Regions from separate parts of the Rossellomorea sp. NPDC071047 genome, predicted to be linked through region 2. Evidence: predicted binding sites of a transcription regulator. Region 2 holds the regulator's gene; the other holds the start of a gene.

Region 1 (3,421 bases), 760 kb from region 2:
TTTACAAAATATACGGTACGAAATATCTTAACCGGTCTGATGTGGGCATCGGGGAATTTAGGGTTGCTGCTTGCGCTTCCACGCATCGGGGTGGCAACGAGCTTCTCTCTATCTCAAACAGGAATCGTTATTTCTACCCTTGGAGGTTTGTTTTTCTTAGGTGAAAAGAAATCCAGGAAGCAGATTCTTCTCGTCATTGCAGGGTGTGTTCTTATCATTATCGGCGGTGTTCTATTAGGCTTTACGAAAGATTAAGGAGGAATGGACATGTATTCGGATTTAACAGGTAAGATTGTCATCATAACAGGTGGTGCTACGGGTATCGGAAAGGCCATTGCGAAACGATTTGCAAAGGAAGGCTGTAAAGTGGTCATTAACTATTTCAAAGAAGAAGAAAACCCTGAAGAATTAGTAACGGAAATCGAAGAAGCAGGAGGGACTGCATCCATTATTCAAGGCGACGTTTCAAAAGAGGAAGACGTTCGAAGCTTTGTCCAATTGGCGCATGATATGTATGGCCGCCTCGACATATACGTGAATAACGCCGGGATTGAAAATGAAGTCCCTTCTGAAAACCTTCCCATTGAAGATTGGCAAAGAGTCATCAACACCAATCTGACCGGTACATTTCTCGGGTGCCGCGAAGCAGCGAAATACATGCTTGATCATAAAATCAAAGGCTCGATCATCAACGTTTCGTCTGTACATGAAATCATTCCCTGGCCTCACTTTGCTCATTATGCGGCCAGTAAGGGTGGGGTGAAATTATTAATGGAAAGTCTTGCATTAGAATTCGCACCCGATGGAATCCGGGTAAACAATATTGCTCCCGGAGCCATTGATACTCCCATCAATGCCGAAAAATTTTCCGATCCCGAAAAGAAAAAAGGTGTGGAAAAGCTCATTCCAATGGGCTATATCGGGGAACCGGAGCAAATCGCTTCCTGTGCTGCATTTTTAGCTTCAGAGCAAGCAAGCTATGTCACAGGGACCACCCTCATCGCTGATGGGGGCATGACGAAATATCCAGGATTCCAAGCCGGGAGAGGCTGATGTATGTATAGGAGTAGAGGCCAACATCATAATATGATGTTGGCTCTCTTTTTATTGTGTTATGAGTCGGGTCACTCGTCTTATGCTTGTCACCCCAGGGCGAACCCCTTCCGCTTTTCTTGTTGTCCAGCTCCGGCGGCTAGGCCCGACAAGCATAAGCTAAATTGACCAAAAAGGCAAAGAACGCCTTCCCGGTCAATTCATCTTATGCTTGTCGGGCCTGACCAAGCCGCCTCCGCTTTTCTTTTGTCTAGCTCCAGGGGCTTGGGGCTCGAGGTCATAAGCCAAGTGACCCAAAAAGGCAAAGTGCGCCTTTCCGGGTCACTCGTCTTATGCTTGTCACCCCAGGGCGAGCCCCTTCCGCTTTTCTTGTTATTCTCTCTATTTCCATTAATTTTAGTTGAAAGGGAACGTATATTCGTATAGAATCATAACTATACTATATAAGAACGTTTGTTCTATTTTAGGTAAGATGGAGGACGAATATATGACTGTCGATTACAGTGTGCTGCCACACCATAAGATTCTGTGCATCGATATGAAGAGCTTTTATGCTAGCTGTTCGGCTGTCATGCTGGGTCTCGATCCCCTTGAATGCCATTTGGCCGTAGTAGGGGATAGGGACCGCCAGGGAAGTATTGTGTTAGCGGCATCACCCAGGCTGAAGAAGGACTTTGGGATCAAAACGGGCTCGCGGATGTTTGAAATCCCAAAGGACCCGCGCATCCGGCTTGTAGAGCCAAAAATGGCTACGTATGTAAGGATATCGACTGAATTGACCCGGTTGTTCCATCGCTACGTACCGAAAGATGCCATTCATACGTATAGCGTAGACGAAAGTTTTATTAAGATTGATGGAGCGACGAATCTTTGGGGGGATGCCACGACCATTGCCCGTAAAATCAAGGATGATATGGAAAGGGAGTTTCAGCTGCCGTGCGCCATAGGTATCGGTCCGAATATGCTGTTGTCTAAGCTATGCCTGGATCTCGAAGCAAAAAAAGAGGGGGTTGCCGAATGGACCTATGAAGACGTTCCGGAAAAGCTGTGGCCGTTATCGCCTTTGCGTGAAATGTGGGGGATTGGGGGACGCTTAGAAAAAACGCTCAATCGCATGGGTATTTTCTCTGTCGGGCAATTGGCGCAATATGACCTGGGGAAGCTGGAGGCCAAGTTCGGCGTTATGGGAAATCAACTCTATTACCACGCATGGGGAGTTGATTTATCTGAAATAGGAGCTCCGATCATGGATGGTCAAATCAGCTTTGGCAAGGGGCAGATCCTGCTGCGCGATTATAAGGGGAAAGAGGAAATCAAACGTGTCATTTTAGAAATGTGTGAAGAAGTCGCCAGACGCGCACGCACCCATCGCAAGGCGGGGAGAACAATAAGCTTTGGCGTCGGTTACAGTCACGAAGAATTTGGTGGAGGGTTTCACCGGTCGCGTACCGTCGAGGAGCCCACCAATATCACCATGGATCTATATCGTGTATGCCTGGAGTTATTCGAAGAGAATTACAGCGGGAGAACCGTACGGAAAATCAACATCGCCCTTTCTAATATTGTGGAAGATGGAGCAATGCAGGTCTCCCTATTCGAACCTGATCGCTGGGAAAAGCGGGAACTCGGGTATGTAGTGGACCGCATCCGGAATAAATATGGATCAGCAGCCCTTCTCCGGGCCGTGTCTTATACAGAAGCGGGAACAGCAAGGCATCGTGCCCGCCTGGTGGGTGGACATAAATCATAATAAATATAGGAGGTGAGGGGATTGATCCGCGATCGAGGAAGAATCAAGTGGACATCTATGATGCTGCCGGAGCATGTGAAATTACTGAGGGATTGGGCAAAGGAAGATACGCACGAGAAGAGGATCGAACTGGACGAGCAGGAACTGGACAGGATGAATGAAGTCGTCGCAGAGGCGATGGAGTTTGGTAAATTGGTGTCGATTACTCACTATGTAAAGCACCGTCATCAATTATCGATTGGAACCGTTCACCATGTCGACTCACTGGAAGGGAAGCTGCACGTCGTAGACAGGTTCGAAGACGTACACTATATTCCACTTGCAAGCATTGTGGACATTCGCTTTTTCGATTGACAGCCCAATGAAAAGAGAGACTTCACCAGGGTGAAGTCTCTCTTTTCATTCCATTTACTCTTCGTCCAATACTTTTTCTGCCCGCACACAGGATTCGAATTTTCCTTTATGAGATGCGTCACAAAACGGCATGTTTGTAGATAAGCCACAACGGCAAAGAGTAAACACTTGTTTCGTTGGAAATACATTTCCGTCAGCATCAATCAGTTCTACGTCCCCGCTTACACGAAAAGAACCATTATCATTCACTTTAATCTGAGCTTT
Region 2 (3,421 bases):
GAATTGTATTAATTGCTAATTGATCTGTGTTATCAAACATATGTCAGACATCCTTCCTTTTAATGTACCTTATTAATATTAATCTTCTTTGATAGTTTATACAACTATCTTGAATGATAACATGACTTTATAATCGTTGAAAATAAAAACCCCTATGAAATCATAAGGGTTTTTAATGAAAAAAATAACTGCCAGGTCCATTTAAAATGGACCTGGCAGTTCATTCATTTAGTGCATTTTCTTTTTAGTCTGTATATCCTGAATCTTCTTAGGGGTCACTTCATTACCTTCCGGGTCAAAGATTCTTGTATTTTCAATGGTACCTTTCATCGATTGACGAAACGTTTCCAGGTATTCTTTTCTCAACTTGGACTGCTCTTTTGCTTCTTGTTCAGTTAGTCCGCTACTCTTGGACTTCTTGGCAAGTTCATTGATTCGATTCATTTTTGTTTTTGAAAGCATCTATAAAAACTCCTTTATTGCATAATCAGCAAGATCTAATACACAACTAATAGTTAAGATTAATACTATCGTCATGTTACTAAATTAAAGGAGATAAAACAAGGGTTACGCATTTTCCAATGAAGACATATATTCTTTAAAACGCCTATGAACGGTAGCTTTGGAGACATCATACCCAAATCCCCTCAAAGTGGCTGCAATTTCAGCAAATGTCAGTTCGTTTTTCCTTAACCTGACAATTTCCTCAACGGGTACTTCAATCCGCTCTCTTCCATCTGCATTCCCTTTATTTTTCAGATTTTTATGAGGTTGAAAACCATTTTCCACTGCCCTTTTCATACCTCGTCTGATTTTTAAATTATGGAGTTTCCTTTGATACTCCTCAACCATGCTTACGATATTAATTACCATAGAATCCGATTCAGATAAGTGAAGCTCCCCACTATGTGTTTGACTGATGATCTTGACTTCCTCTTTTAATAAACAATGAATGAGAGCAATTTTGGCATTCCCTCTGCCAATTCTTGTTTCGTCCTGTATGAGAACAGCCTCAATCGACTCCTCTTTAATCAAATCAAGAAGTTCAAGAACACCAGGGCGATCCAACTCAAAACCGCTTGCTTGATCTTTTATGATAGCAACCACTTCGTATTGGTGTTCTTGTGCTAATTTCACTAATTCCTCTTCTTGACGTTCCAAGGATGTTTCCTGCGTGTCTTTCTTTGTACTGACTCTGCAGTAAATTACTGCCTTCATCTTCTATCCCTCTATTCTTCGTTCATTACCAATTCATAGTCTGAATGGGTGGATAATGTTGGATTTTCTATAGGTAACACAAGTGATTCACCCGGTTTGATTGAGAATGTTGAGAGATTATTCTCCTCTCCTACCCAAGCGATGAATTCTTCCACTGTCATAGAATATTCTTCATTGTACTGTTTGGCAATAGTCCATAGTGTGTCTCCATCCTGGACGGTGATGCTTTGATATGACGGCTGGTTTGCCATAACCACTAGCAAATAGGCTGCAGATAAAAGCGCTAAAATAAATAATATAATAATGTAAGAGAAACGATTCCAAATGTGTGTTAACATAAAAAATACCTCCATACGAATGTTTGTTCTGTTTTTGTTATATTCATTGTAATACGAACATTCGTTTGGTGTCAACAGAAATTCGAACTTATGTTTGTATCGACTGGAAAGACATGCTATAATGGGAACATAAGATCTATAATAGAGGTGCGTGAACATGACAAAATTGTCTAAAAGACAGCAGGACATACTAGAATATATCAAAATTGCAGTTAGAGAAAAAGGGTACCCACCTTCCGTACGGGAAATCGGGGAAGCCGTTGGTCTTGCTTCTAGTTCCACCGTACACGGACATCTGGCCAGGTTAGAGAGTAAAGGTCTTATTCGCAGAGATCCCACTAAACCAAGAGCCATCGAAATCTTAAATCTTGAAGAGGATACGATACCGCGTCAGCGGGTTGTTAACGTTCCTTTAATCGGTAAGGTTACAGCCGGTCAACCCATCACGGCTGTTGAGAATGTCGAGGAATTCTTCCCACTGCCCGAGCGTATGGCACCTTCGGATGAACAGGTCTTCATGCTGGAAATCATGGGTGACAGTATGATAGAAGCCGGGATCTTGGATGGGGATTTTGTTATTGTGCGTCAGCAACAAACAGCGAACAATGGAGATATCGTCGTAGCGATGACCGAGGAAGATGAAGCGACTGTTAAACGCTTCTTTAAAGAAAAGGATTATGTTCGATTACAACCAGAGAATTCAACTATGGCTCCGATCATTTTAAGAAATGTATCCATTTTAGGAAAAGTTGTCGGGGTTTATCGTCAAGTACATTAATATGAAATAAAGCCGCTATGTATACATAGCGGCTTTATTTCATATGTATTCTTGAATGCACTAAAAAAAGGAGAGGGGGATTAGCATTTCTGCTACCCCTCTCCCCTTTTTGATTAATTACAATTAGGATTAATACATTTGAATGTATTGCTCGCGCTCCCATGGGTGTACTTGTGTACGGAACATATCCCATTCGATTTCTTTCGCTTCAACGAAGTGTTCGAAGATGTGTTCTCCAAGGGATTTAACGATTACTTCATTTGTTTTAAGGTTTTCTAATGCAGCGTGTAAAGTTGCTGGAAGATCTACGATTCCCGCTTCTTCACGCTCTTTTTTGTCCATAACATAAATGTTGCGGTCAATTGGCTTAGGAGCAGGAAGGTTATTTTTGATTCCATCCAATCCAGCTGCCAGTAATACAGCCATCGCCAGGTATGGATTAGCCGCCGGGTCAACACTACGGACTTCAACACGTGTGCTTAATCCACGAGAAGCAGGGATACGGATTAATGGGCTACGGTTACGAGCAGACCACGCAACATAACAAGGTGCTTCATATCCTGGTACTAAACGCTTATATGAGTTTACAGTCGGGTTCGTGATCGCTGTAAAGTCAGTTGCATGTTTAATGATACCTGCAAGGAATTGACGAGCAGTATCGCTTAATTGCAGATCTCCCTTTTCATCGAAGAAAGAGTTCTCCCCATTTTTGAATAGGGACATGTTACAGTGCATTCCTGATCCATTTACACCAAATAGTGGCTTAGGCATGAATGTCGCGTGTAATCCATGCTTACGTGCAATCGTTTTAACCACTAGTTTAAATGTTTGGATATCATCACATGCTCTTAATGCACTTGCATATTTAAAGTCGATCTCATGTTGACCAGGGGCAACTTCGTGGTGAGATGCTTCGATTTCAAAGCCCATTTCTTCTAGTTCTAAAGCGATATCACGACGGCAGTTCTCCCCTAAATCTGTAGGAGCTAAATCAAAATAGCCACCGTTATCGTTTAATTCTAATGTCGGCTCACCATTTACATCTAATTTAAAGAGGAAGAATTCTGGCTCAGGTCCAAGATTGAAA

Evidence for each region. The regulator LexA, encoded in region 2, represses DNA repair genes until DNA is damaged. The targets are predictions, from matches to a motif close to CGAACATATGTTCG.
Region 1: ACQKFO_RS01930 (DNA polymerase thumb domain-containing protein) is a predicted target of LexA. The motif match lies at 1,461-1,474, and genes of this name have one in related genera.

Annotation. Positions count from the first base shown of each region.
Region 1 is NZ_JBNNJT010000001.1:388,609-392,029, forward strand. Features, by position in the region: gene ACQKFO_RS01920 (GRP family sugar transporter) at 1-255, shown strand, start outside; gene ACQKFO_RS01925 (glucose-1-dehydrogenase) at 268-1,053, shown strand; gene ACQKFO_RS01930 (DNA polymerase thumb domain-containing protein) at 1,541-2,803, shown strand; gene ACQKFO_RS01935 (YolD-like family protein) at 2,825-3,157, shown strand; gene ACQKFO_RS01940 (CDGSH iron-sulfur domain-containing protein) at 3,212-3,421, opposite strand, start outside.
Region 2 is NZ_JBNNJT010000001.1:1,150,873-1,154,293, forward strand. Features, by position in the region: gene tkt (transketolase) at 1-40, opposite strand, end outside; gene ACQKFO_RS06010 (DUF896 domain-containing protein) at 229-462, opposite strand; gene ACQKFO_RS06015 (YneB family resolvase-like protein) at 568-1,218, opposite strand; gene yneA (cell division suppressor protein YneA) at 1,230-1,556, opposite strand; gene lexA (transcriptional repressor LexA) at 1,714-2,334, shown strand; gene glnA (type I glutamate--ammonia ligase) at 2,464-3,421, opposite strand, start outside.